2 regions of the Stenotrophomonas sp. YJH_SMC_14-1 genome follow, and region 1 is predicted to be linked to the other one. Evidence: riboswitches for the same ligand, from Rfam matches in the RefSeq annotation. Region 1 holds a riboswitch; the other holds the start of a gene.
The links. Region 1 has a riboswitch for thiamine pyrophosphate ahead of AC5P9P_RS20305 (TonB-dependent receptor). Riboswitches for the same ligand answer to the same signal wherever they lie in the genome.
Positions count from the first base shown of each region.

Region 1 (5,951 bases):
GGCCCTGCACGAACGGCAGCGCGTAGGCCAGGTGCACGCTGGCGCGTACCTTCGGCACGTTCACCAGCTGATGGCCTTCATAGGCTGGCGTGCCGGTGTCGCGCGCGCGCGCCTGCAGCACGCTGGCGCTGGCCACGATCTGCAGCGCATCGGTCAGCTGGCCGTTGGCGGTCAGCTCCAGGCCGGTGTGGGTCTGCGTGCCTTCCTCGACGAAGGTGTAGCCGACGTCGCTGCTGTCCGGCTTGGCGTACTGGTACGGCTGCGAAATGCGGAACACGGCCGCGCCCAGGGTCAGCGCTTCGACCGGCACGTACTTCACGCCCACTTCCAGCTGCCGCGACTGCACCGACGGCAGGAAGGTGTCGGCGTTGCTGGTCCAGAACGGCGCTTCCTGGCCCAGCGAAATGCCGCGCACGTAGCTGGCATAGGCATTGAGCTGGTCGGTGGCCTTCCACACCACCGCGGTCTGCGGCAGGAAGCGCGACAGGCGGCTGTGCCGCTGCGGGGTGCCACGCTTGTCGTAGGCGCGCTCATCGAGGCGCACGAAGCGGCCACCGGCCAGCCACTGCCAGTCGTCACCGAAGCTCACCCGGTCCAGCGCGAAGAACGCGGTCTGGCGGCTGTCCAGGCGACGTGCGGATGGGCCCGGCATCTTCGGCGATGGCGCGAACACCGGCACCGGTGCCTCGTGGATGTTGCTGGTACCGACGTACTCGTTGACGCTCGGGCGCTTGTCCACGGTGCGGCGGAAGTAGTCGGCGCCGACGGTCAGGTGGTGACCGACGCTGCCGGTCTCGAAGCGGCCGCGCAGTTCGGCACGGGCCTGCTGGTTGCGGCGGGTGTCGTCCGGGCTGCGGTAGTCGTAGATGTCATAGTCGCCGTTGGGTGCGAAGTAGTTGCCTGGCACGCTGCCATCGGCACATTGCGCGGCGTAGTAGCAGCCGTAGGCGAAGGCGACGTTGTCATCGATCACCGAACGGCTGTGGCCGACCGATACACGTGATTGCCAGGCGTCGTTGAAGTCGTAGGTATGCAGCGCGGTGATGTTGGTGCTGGCGATATCCACCGGGCGCTGCCACGGCTGGTAGCCGAGCAGATGCTCGCGGTCGACACCGCGCGGCAGGTCACGCGCGCCCAGCAGCTGGTAGCCGGACACCGAGCGCTGCGAGCTGGTCTGGTAGTTGGCATCCACTTCCAGCTTGCCGCGCTCGCCGATCAGCCAGTCGGCGGCCAGCGAGTAGAAGTTGCGGCGGCCATCGGCGTGCTCGACGTAGGAATTGCTGGAATCCCATGCGGCATTCAGGCGGACGCCGAAGCGCGGGGTGATCCAGTGGCCGACATCGACGGCAACGTAGCGCGAGCCTTCCGAATCGGTGCCGAGCGTGGCGGTGCGCACTTCCGCCGGGCGCTTACCGATGTAATTGATGATTCCGCCCGGCGCCATCACGCCTGCCGCCAGGCCGGCTTCACCCTTGAGGATCTCCACCGACTGCACGTTCTCCAGCGCCAGGCGTTGTTCGCCGGCGATGGACAGCCCGTTGAAGCGGTAGCCGGTGGCCGCGTCCAGTGCGAAGCCTCGGATGGCGATGTTCTGGTAGTAGCCCACCGGCGCGTAGGCATCACCCAGCGAGGCATCGTTGCTGGCCAGCTCGGACAGCGAACGTACCTGGCGACCGTCGAGGTAATCGCGCTCGAGCACGTTCATCGACGCGGGCGTGTCCTTCCAGCTGCCGCCACCGAAGGCATTCACGCGCGAGGTATCGGCCTTCGGTTTGCCGGCCTGCACGCGCACCGCCGCCAGTTCGGTCGGCGAGCGCTCGGCGCCGGTGGCAGCCGCATCGGGGGACGTTTCGGCCTCGCTGGCGTGCAGCGGCAGCGCGGCGCAGAGGGCGAGGCAGAGCAGGGTGGGGCGCAGGCAGCGGTTCATTCGGTTCGTCTTCGGACAACAAGGGAGACGAAGCGACGGCGCGCAGGTGCACCGGCCCATGACGGGGGTGTGGCTGCGGCTCAAAGCTCCCTACGCCGGTGCAAACCGGATCAGGTTCCAAGGGACTCTCTCAGCCTGGCAGATCCAGGCACCCCCGCTTCAGGTGACCATTTCACTACAAATGGTACGGATTTGCGAGCCGGCGTCCTTCAGGCTGCCGCGTGCAGCGCGTTGAGCAGTGCCTGCCCCGGGGCGGTATGGAACCACGCCGGATGGCCGAGCATGAAGGGCTGCCACGCCACATCGGCATTGGCGGTCGAGCCGGTGACGCCCTCGAAATACTCCACTTCGGATAGTGCGAAGTCGAAATGCACCATCGGCAGCAGGTCGGCCAGCAGGTGCACGCGTGCCGCCGACAGCGGAAGCACCTGGCGGTAGCCGTCGAGCAGGGCCAGCGCAATATCGATGCGCACCGCCTCCATGCCGCGCTCCAGTTCCAGCCACGCCACCGCGTTGCGCTCGATCGCCGTGGCGAGGTCGAACAGCGCACTGGTGGGCGAGGCCAGGCCGAAATCCAGCACGGTACTGATCTGCCCATCGCGCCACAGCAGGTTGGAAACGTGCCAGTCGTTGTGCGCCCACAACCGTGGCTCATCGCGCAGGCGCTCGGCCAGGCCGGCATGCCACGGCAGCACGTCGCGCTGCAACTGCGCTTCCCATGGAATGCGCGCGAGATAGCGGGCCAGCCCGGGACGCTCGTGCAGCCCTGCCTTGATGGCCGCGATCGGATCGTCAGCACGGATCAGATCGTCGCGCGCGACCAGCACATGGGTGCTGCGTTGGGGCGCGTGGTAGCTGGCGGCGGCCCGGTGCAGCTGCGCGAGTGTGCGCCCGGCTTCGCGGGCCTGCGCGACATCGGTCAGCAGCGACCACGACACGGCGTCGCGGTACAGGTCCTCGCCGACGCCGATCGCATGCAGCTCGAACGTCCATTCGCCATGTTCGGCCGCAGTGTGGCCATCGGCCGCTGGCAGCACCTGCACCACCGGTACGCCCGCTGCGGCGAGATGGGCGATGAAGCGATGCTCTTCTTCCAGGCAGGCCGTGCTGCGCACGCTGTGGTGGTGGCGCTTGATGAACACCGCGCCTTCCACGCCGTTGACGATGGCGGCAGCCGACAGCGGCCGCGGGCTGTGCCAGCGCGGTTCGCTGCGCTCGTCCAGCTGCGGGTAGTGCTGGCGCAGCCACGCGATGTCCGCCGCGCTGATCGGTGGCCAGTCGGCAGCGACCTCGTCGTTGTTGAGGCCCTGCACGCGGTGGGAGGAAGAAGTCATGCCGCAGCCCCAGTGGGGAAAGTCACATCCAAGGCTGCGCATTCAACGCCATGCACGCGGCCAACGCAAACGGGCGGGTCATCGACCCGCCCGTCCGTGCATCGGCATGGGAGATGCCGCGCTGCTTACCAGCCGCGATGGCGACCGCGGTCGTGGTAGTAGCGGTTGTCGTAGTAGCGCTCGCGCTGCCAGCGACGGTCATCACCGCGGTCGTAGTAGCCGCTGCGGTAGTAGCCACGGTCGTAACGGCGATCGTAGCGGTCGTCGTAACGGCGATTGTCGTAGTAACGGCGGTCGCGGCGGTCGGAGGTGGTCAAGTTGCCGATCGCGCCGCCGGCCACGGCGCCGCCGACGGTGGCAGCGGGATCGCCGTTGGAGAGCAGGTTGCCGGCCACGCCACCGACCACGGCGCCGACCAGGGTGCGCTTGTCCTTCCTCGACATCGCGCTGGCATCGCTGACCACGGCGACACCGGCAACCAGTGCCAGGGCCATCGCCAGACCACGGAAGCTGAGTGTGGAAGTACTGAGCATGTTCGTTCTCCTGTGAGGTGCATGCCACGCTGGGCAGGGAGGGCGCGGGCGCCCCGGCTGCCGTGGAGACCACGCTGACGTTCCAACATTGCCGGAACATTGCCTGGTCCACCGTGCGGCTTGCGCATTCATCTAGCGGCAGGCGGCATGAAGCAAGGCTGAAAGCGGCCTCGGCCGCTCAGCTGGCAGAAAGGGAAAAGGCCACGCGGACGTGGCCCTCCCTTCTCTGCCAAGGCGTTGCGGGCTTAGATGCCCATCGCCTTCTGTGCCTGCCGGGCCTGCTCCTGCTGGGCGTCCTGCTGCTGGTGCAGCACGTTAGGCGCGCCCTGCACGGCACCGCTGCTGAGCGCGATGCTCTGCTCGCTGGCGGCTCGGGCCTCCACCGCCACGCGGCTGGCCGCCGGGTCACCGATCGTGCCCTGCACGGCAAACAGGCGTTCACCGTTCGGGCTGGGCACCACCGTGTCGATGCGCTGCAGGCCGGCGGCATGCGCCTCCTTGGTCAGGGCCGCCGCGGCGCTTTCCAGCGCGTGGCGATCCTTGAAGGTGCCGGCCGGCAACAGTTCCAGACCCTTGCTGGCCTGGATGAAGAGCGGATTGCGCGGGTGCCGTTCGTCGTTCAGCAGCGGGCGCTCGCGGGCTTCCTTGATGGCCTCCAGCGTCTTCGCCCCGACAATGCCGTCGGCCACCAGGCCGTTGTCCTTCTGCAGCTGGCGCACCGCCGCGTCGGTGTTGCGGCCGAAGCGGCCATCCTCGACCAGCGGCTTGCCGTCGGCACCGACGTAGCCGAGGTGGCCCAGCTGCTCCTGCACCTTGCGCACGCCCTCGCTGTGCGCGCCCTGCTTGTACAGTTCGGCGTGCGGCGTGGCAGCGGCCTTGTGCTCGGCGGCAGGCTTGCCCTGGGCCTGCTCGTGCGACGGGGTGCGGTTTTCCAGCAGGTCGCGCGCCTTGGACAGCGGATCGGAGGCGTACAGCTTCCAGTTCGGGTGGTCCTTCACCTGCTTGAGGTAGTCCTCGACCGGCATGGTGTGCACGCCCTTGCTGCCGGTGGACTGGCTGATCAGCAGCTTGTCGGTGGTGGGGTCGCGCACCACCATCACGATGTGGTCGATGCCGTTCCAGTGCTCGTGGCGGGTCCTGGCCGTATCCAGGCCGATGATCATGCCTTCCTTCAGCGCACCGGGCTTGAGGATCGCGTCGCGGTCAAGCAGCACGCCGGACTGGTCGAATGCCTTGCGCACGATGCCGCCGGAACCCAGGTTGCCCAGGTCGATGCGATCGGCCTTGCTGAAGACCGCATGCCCGGCCTTCTGGTTGATCTCGTCCATGGTGCGGTTCTGCAGCGTGCCGACCCAGCCGGAGCAGTCGATGTAACCCTGCTCCACGTTCTTGCCGGTCTTGCCCGGTACGTACAGCGCGTGACCCGGAATGTTGATGGCGTACTTCACGTGGTCGTACTTCACGCCGGCCTCGTAGGCGGCCTGCAGTTCGATGCCCGGCTTCGGTGTGGCAGCCGCCGCTGCGGTTGCCGCCAGCGTGGCTGCACCCGCCGCCACGGCTGCGCTGGCCTGTGCAGGCGCGGCCGGGGCCTGGCCCTGGCCCTGCGCCACCGCCTGCGGTTCGATGTTCTTTTCCGGAATGCTGATCGCCGCGTACTTGTGGATGTAGTAGCTGGAGAACGTCCGCGCCAGGTCGCCATCGTTCATGCCGCGCATCTCGGCCAGGGTGTGGCCGGTCAGCGCCTTCGCGTCGGAACCGATCTGGTTCAGCACGTTGCGGCGCATGTTGATCTCTTCGCCGTGGCCGTTGCGGACCACGCCGAAGGTGCCGGTGGCAATCGCGGTCTGCACCGAGCCATAGCCGGCGCTGCCCTGCTGGTGGGCCAGGTACAGGTCCAGGCCGGTCGGCGTACTGCCTCCGGACAGGTACGGGTGGCCGGTGCGCTCGTTGCGGCGTGCCATCGAGTCCAGGTTGTCCTGGTACATCTTTGCGGCCGCTTCGGTGTTGCGGGTCGGGTCGAACTCGTGGCCGGTCAGGTGGTACTGGCGCGCGGAGCCGGGCACGAACTGGAACAGGCCCTTGGCGCCGGACGAGGTATTGTGGGCGCGCTCGTTGAAGGTGCCGCCGGTCTCGATGTGCGCGAAGCGCATGAAGTCA
Region 1 is NZ_JCAFVK010000018.1:9,939-15,889, reverse strand. Features, by position in the region: gene AC5P9P_RS20305 (TonB-dependent receptor) at 1-1,927, opposite strand, end outside; TPP riboswitch at 1,998-2,093, opposite strand; gene AC5P9P_RS20300 (phosphotransferase enzyme family protein) at 2,137-3,261, opposite strand; gene AC5P9P_RS20295 (glycine zipper 2TM domain-containing protein) at 3,387-3,794, opposite strand; gene AC5P9P_RS20290 (peptidoglycan-binding protein) at 4,040-5,951, opposite strand, start outside.

Region 2 (5,951 bases), on a different contig from region 1:
GTTGTCGCAGTACCCGGGCTTCAAGGAGCAGTTCACGATCAACGGCCACGCCCCGCGCAAGGGCGAGATGTGGAAGAACCCGAACCTGGCCAGCACCCTGCAGAAGATCGCCGACGGTGGCCGCGACGCCTTCTACAAGGGCGAGATCGCCCACACCATCGGCGACTACTTCAAGGCCAACGGTGGCTACCTGAGCTACCAGGACATGGCTGACCATCATGGCGAGTGGGTCGAACCGGTCAGCAGCAACTACCGTGGCTACGACGTCTGGGAACTGCCGCCGAACAGCCAGGGCATCGCCGCACTGCAGATCCTCAACGTGCTGGAAGGCTACGACTTCTCGAAGATCCCGTTCGGTTCACCGGAACACGTGCACCTGTTTGTCGAAGCGAAGAAGCTGGCCTTTGCCGACCGTGCGCGTTTCTACGCCGACATGGCGTTCCAGCCGGCACCGGTGCAGAAGCTCATCTCCAAGGAGTACGCCGCGCAGCGTCGTGCGCTGATCTCGATGGACAAGGCGTTGAAGGAAGTGCAGCCGGGCACGCCGAAGCAGCTGGAGGAGGGCGACACGATCTACATGACCGTGGCCGACGCCGACGGCATGATGGTTTCGCTGATCCAGTCCAACTACCGTGGCATGGGCAGCGGCATGGCACCGCCCGGTCTGGGTTTCATCCTGCAGGACCGCGGCGAGATGTTCGTGCTGCAGAAGAACCATCCCAACGGCTACGCGCCGGGCAAGCGCCCCTTCCAGACCATCATTCCGGCCTTCATCACCAAGGGCGGCAAGCCGTATGCCAGCTTCGGCGTGATGGGCGGCGCGATGCAGCCGCAGGGCCACGCGCAGATCGTGATGAACCTGGTGGACTTCGGCATGAACCTGCAGGAAGCCGGTGATGCACCGCGCATCCAGCACGAAGGCTCGACTGAACCGACGGGTCAGGCCACGGCGATGACCGATGGTGGTGAAGTGAATCTGGAAACCGGCTTCCCGTACGAGACCGTGCGCGCGCTGATGCGCAAGGGGCATCGCATCGTGTTCGCCGATGGGCCTTATGGCGGGTACCAGGCGATCATGCGCGATCCCGAGAGCGGGGTTTACTACGGCGCTTCGGAGAGCCGCAAGGACGGGCAGGCGGCGGGGTATTGAGGTTTCCCGGCCACCGGGCTGAGCCCCCTCTGCGGTGGTGGTTCGTGGAAGCGGGATCATGTGATTGGGCCGGGCGGGTGGGCTGTTCGGGGGACGCCGTGAATCCGTCCCTGGAGGCTTGGCAGCCGCATCCATGCGGCTGACACCCCCGCCCAGCCCACCCGCCCGGCCCCTGACAGTTTCCGTGGCCGCCACCGCAGGAAGAAAAGGAAGAAGATCAAAAGCAAAGGCAACAGCAACAGCCGCGCGCTGTGGGTTGGGGTCGGATCCGTTTTCCGAAGGAAAACGGATCCGACCCCTTCTTGTTTTCCGATACACCTCATCCACGCATAGCGTGGAAAACCCACCGTCACACGGAAACTGTCGGGGGTGGGGCGGCGTGGGCTGGCAGGACCGTTGGCGCCATGGGCCCGAGGCATGCCTCGGGCGGGTTGGGCAGGATGCCCAACCCCGGTCTTGCCATGTGCGCAGGACAGCGCACACGAGCAAGGCGCCATCGAGCCCCCAGGGATGGGTTTACGGCGTGTCCTGCCAGCCCACACCGCCCCGCCAAACTAGCAGCAACCCAGAGCTGCTTTTGAGGTTGCTGTTGTCGTTGCTTGAGAAAAGCGGTGCAGCCGCAGGCTGCAAAACAACCCTCAATCCTGATCGTGCGCGCGCGCTGCCTCGGCCTGCGTCTCCTCCTGCGCCGCCATCTCGCGTGCGATCCACGCATCGATCATGTGCCGCTGGCGCTGCGCCTGCCGTCGCTCGCGGGTGTACTCCTGGTCCAGCACCCGATACAGCGACACCATCACAAGAAGCATCAGCAGCGCGAACGGCAGCGCAGCGATGGTGATCATGCCCTGCAGCGCCTCCAGTCCCCCTGCCAACAGCAAGGAACCCGCCACGAGCGCAATGCCGACACCCCACGCCACTTTGTGCTTGCGCAATGGCTCGCCCGCGTCGTCCGTGGACATGCTGGCCAGCACAAGTACCGCAGAATCAGCCGAGGTCACGAAGAAGATCATCAGTAGCACCAGCGCAATGCACGACAGCAGCAACGGCAGCGGCAGGCTGTCGAACATAGTGAACAGCACCGTTTCATAGCCGTTGCCCAGTGCCTGCAGCAGGTCGGCCTGGCCGAAGATCTGCATCCAGATCGCGGTGCCACCGAACACCGAGAACCAGAAGAAGCCCAGCAGCGTCGGTGCCAGCACCACGCCGATCACGAACTCGCGAACGCTGCGACCGCGCGAGATGCGCGCGATGAACGAACCGACGAACGGTGCCCAGGAAATCCACCAGGCCCAGTAGAAGATCGTCCAGTCCGCGACCCAGGTGCTGGACGAGAACGGTGACATGCGCAGGCTCATCGTCACCAGCTGGTTGAGATAGGAGCCCAGCGTCGTGGTGAACGTGTTGAAGATCGCGCCAGTCGGGCCGAGTACCAGCACCAGCGCCAGCAGCAGCGCCGCCAGTGCAAGGTTGAAGTTGGACAGCCATTTCATGCCGCGGCCGACGCCGCTGAGCGTGGACGCCATGTACAGAACGAAGGCCACCGCAATGATCGTCAACTGCAGCGGAACGCCCGCCTGCACGCCGAATACGCGTTCCACGCCGGCTGCGATCTGCACCGTGCCGAAGCCCAGTGCTGTAGCCACGCCAACCGCAGTGGCGACGACAGCGGAGATGTTGACCACATGCCCGATCCAGCCACGATGGTGACGTCCGATGATCGGTTGCAGCATGTCGCTGATCTGGCCACGGCCGTTGCGGTTGAATTGGAACCAGGCCATTGCCAGGCCGATCAGCGCATAGATGGCCCACGGGTGCAGGCCCCAATGGAAGAACACGTAGCGCATGGCAGCACGGGCAGCGTCCATGCTTTCGGGTGCCAGCCCTTCCGGCGGCTTGCTGAAATGCGAGATGGGCTCGGCCGCACCCCAGAACACCAGGCCGATGCCCATGCCGGCGGCGAACAGCATCGACATCCAGCTGGCACGCGAGAACTCGGGTTCGGCGTCCTCGCCGCCGATGCGCAGGTTGCCGAAGCGGCCGAACGCCAGGTACATCAGGAACACCAGCGCCAGGAACACCACCAGCAGGTACAGCCAGCCGACACTGCGGATGACTTCTGCCAGCATCGACTGGACCACTGTGTTGAAGGGGCCGGGGGCGATACCGGCGAGCAGCACCAGCAGCAGAACCAGTGCGATGGAAACGCGAAACACCATGAAGGAGCTTCTCCGATCAAGGGGGATTGAGGGGAGCGAGCAGAGCTTGCGGCGAAGGGCCGGCGGCATGCAGCATGGACCGGGCAGGGGCCGCGAAGGCGGCGGGGAACGCATCGATCTCAGCGACGCGATGGCGTGCACGTTACTGAACGCGACGTCATGGTTCCGTTAACGAATGGCGACCTGGTCCCGGAGGCGGGCGGTCTATGCTCTAATGCGCACCAAGAAGCGGGGGTACCGGGCCATGTGGCCACGGTTGAGACAGTCCCTTGGAACCTGATCCGGCTCATACCGGCGTAGGGAAGCTTTGCAATGCAGCCGTGCCCGGACTCCGCCCAAGGACCGTCCGTGCGCGGGTGCCGTGCGCCGCCGCTTCGTCCCTGACCTTCCTGGACGATGCCCGATGAACGCACAGCTCTCCGCCCTGCAGCAACAGGCCCAGCAACTCTCCGCATCCGTGACCCGGCCCATTCCCGGCTCGCGCAAGATCCACGTGCCTGGTTCACGCCCGGATCTGCAGGTGCCGATGCGCGAGATCGCGCTGACCCGTACGCCGACGTTGTTCGGCGGCGAAGAGAATGCGCCGGTGACCGTTTACGACACGTCGGGCCCGTACACCGACCCGGAGGTGCGCATCGATCTGTCCGCTGGTTTGCCGGCACTGCGTCGCGGCTGGGTGGAAGAGCGCGGTGATACCGAGCAGCTTGAAGGACTGAGTTCTTCGTTCGGCCGCGATCGCGAGCATGACCCGAAGCTTGACGCGGTGCGTTTCCCCGCGCGCAGCCTGCCACGCCGTGCACGTGCCGGTGCCAACGTCACCCAGATGCATTACGCGCGCCGCGGCATCATCACGCCGGAAATGGAATTCGTCGCCATCCGCGAGAACCAGCGCCTGGACGCGATCCGCGATGCGGGCCTGCTGCAGCAGCACCCGGGCGAGGCCTTCGGTGCGTCGATCCAGAAAGTCATCACCCCGGAGTTCGTGCGCGACGAGATTGCACGTGGCCGTGCGGTGCTGCCCAACAACATCAACCACCCGGAAAGCGAGCCGATGATCATCGGCCGCAATTTCCTGACCAAGATCAACGCCAACATCGGCAACAGCGCGGTGTCTTCTGGCATCGCCGAGGAAGTGGAGAAGCTGGTGTGGGCGATCCGCTGGGGCGGTGACACGGTGATGGACCTGTCCACCGGCAAGCACATCCACGAGACGCGCGAATGGATCATCCGCAACTCGCCGGTGGCGATCGGTACCGTGCCGATCTACCAGGCCCTGGAGAAGGTTGACGGCCGCGCCGAGGCACTGACCTGGGAGATCTTCCGTGACACCCTGATCGAGCAGGCCGAGCAGGGCGTGGACTACTTCACCATCCACGCCGGCGTGCTGCTGCGCTACGTGCCGCTTACCGCCAAGCGTGTCACCGGCATCGTCAGCCGCGGCGGCTCGATCATGGCCAAGTGGTGCCTGGCGCATCACAAGGAGAACTTCCTCTACACGCATTTCGAAGACATCTGCGAAATCATGAAGGCCTACGACGTGACCTTCTCGCTGGGCGACGGGCTGCGCCCGGGTTGCATCGCTGATGCCAACGACGCGGCGCAGTTCGGCGAACTGGAAACGCTGGGTGAACTGACGAAGATCGCCTGGAAACACGATGTGCAGACCATGATCGAAGGCCCCGGCCACGTGCCGATGCAGCTGATCAAGGAAAACATGGACAAGCAGCTGCGCGAATGCGGCGAAGCGCCGTTCTACACGCTGGGGCCGCTGACGACCGACATCGCGCCGGGCTACGACCACATCACCAGTGCGATCGGCGCGGCGATGATCGGCTGGTTTGGCACGGCCATGCTCTGCTACGTGACGCCGAAGGAGCACCTGGGCCTGCCCAACCGCCAGGACGTGCGCGACGGCATCATGGCTTACCGCATTGCCGCGCACGCGGCCGACCTGGCCAAGGGTCATCCGGGCGCGCAGGTACGCGACAACGCGCTGAGCAAGGCGCGCTTCGAGTTCCGCTGGGAGGACCAGTTCCACCTGGGCCTGGATCCGGAAAAGGCCAAGGAATTCCACGACGAGACGCTGCCGAAGGACGCGCACAAGCTGGCCCACTTCTGCTCGATGTGCGGACCGCACTTCTGTTCGATGAAGATCACCCAGGACGTGCGCGACTACGCCGAGGCCGGCATGAAGGAGAAGTCGCAGGAGTTCCGTGCTGGCGGGGCCGAGGTCTACCGCCAGGGGTGACGGGTAACGGGTAGTGCCGGCCGCCGGCCGGCATTCCGTCGTGCACGGGACCGGGGGGAGTGCTGGCCAATGGCCGGCACTACCGTTCATCACGCCGCGCCCGGCTATCCTCCGCGCATCGCCCAGGGGAAAGGACGCCATGCCCGTTGCCACGACCACCCGCTGGCTGGCCATCGCCCGCCGCCATCCTTCGGCCTGGCTCCTGGCCGCCCAGTTGATCGCGGTACTGCTGTATCCCGCCCTCGATGACACCGCCGCTGGCCGGGCGGCGCTGGGCATGTTCGGCATGGCGGTACTCGGCCTGGCGCTGTGGGTGGTCCAGCGCAGTCCGCTGGGC
Region 2 is NZ_JCAFVK010000002.1:952,293-958,243, reverse strand. Features, by position in the region: gene ggt (gamma-glutamyltransferase) at 1-1,150, shown strand, start outside; gene AC5P9P_RS09315 (BCCT family transporter) at 1,789-3,366, opposite strand; TPP riboswitch at 3,587-3,687, shown strand; gene thiC (phosphomethylpyrimidine synthase ThiC) at 3,770-5,614, shown strand; gene AC5P9P_RS09305 (ion channel) at 5,754-5,951, shown strand, end outside.
Region 2: linked by a shared signal. The riboswitch ahead of thiC (phosphomethylpyrimidine synthase ThiC) and the one ahead of AC5P9P_RS20305 (TonB-dependent receptor) in region 1 are both predicted to bind thiamine pyrophosphate.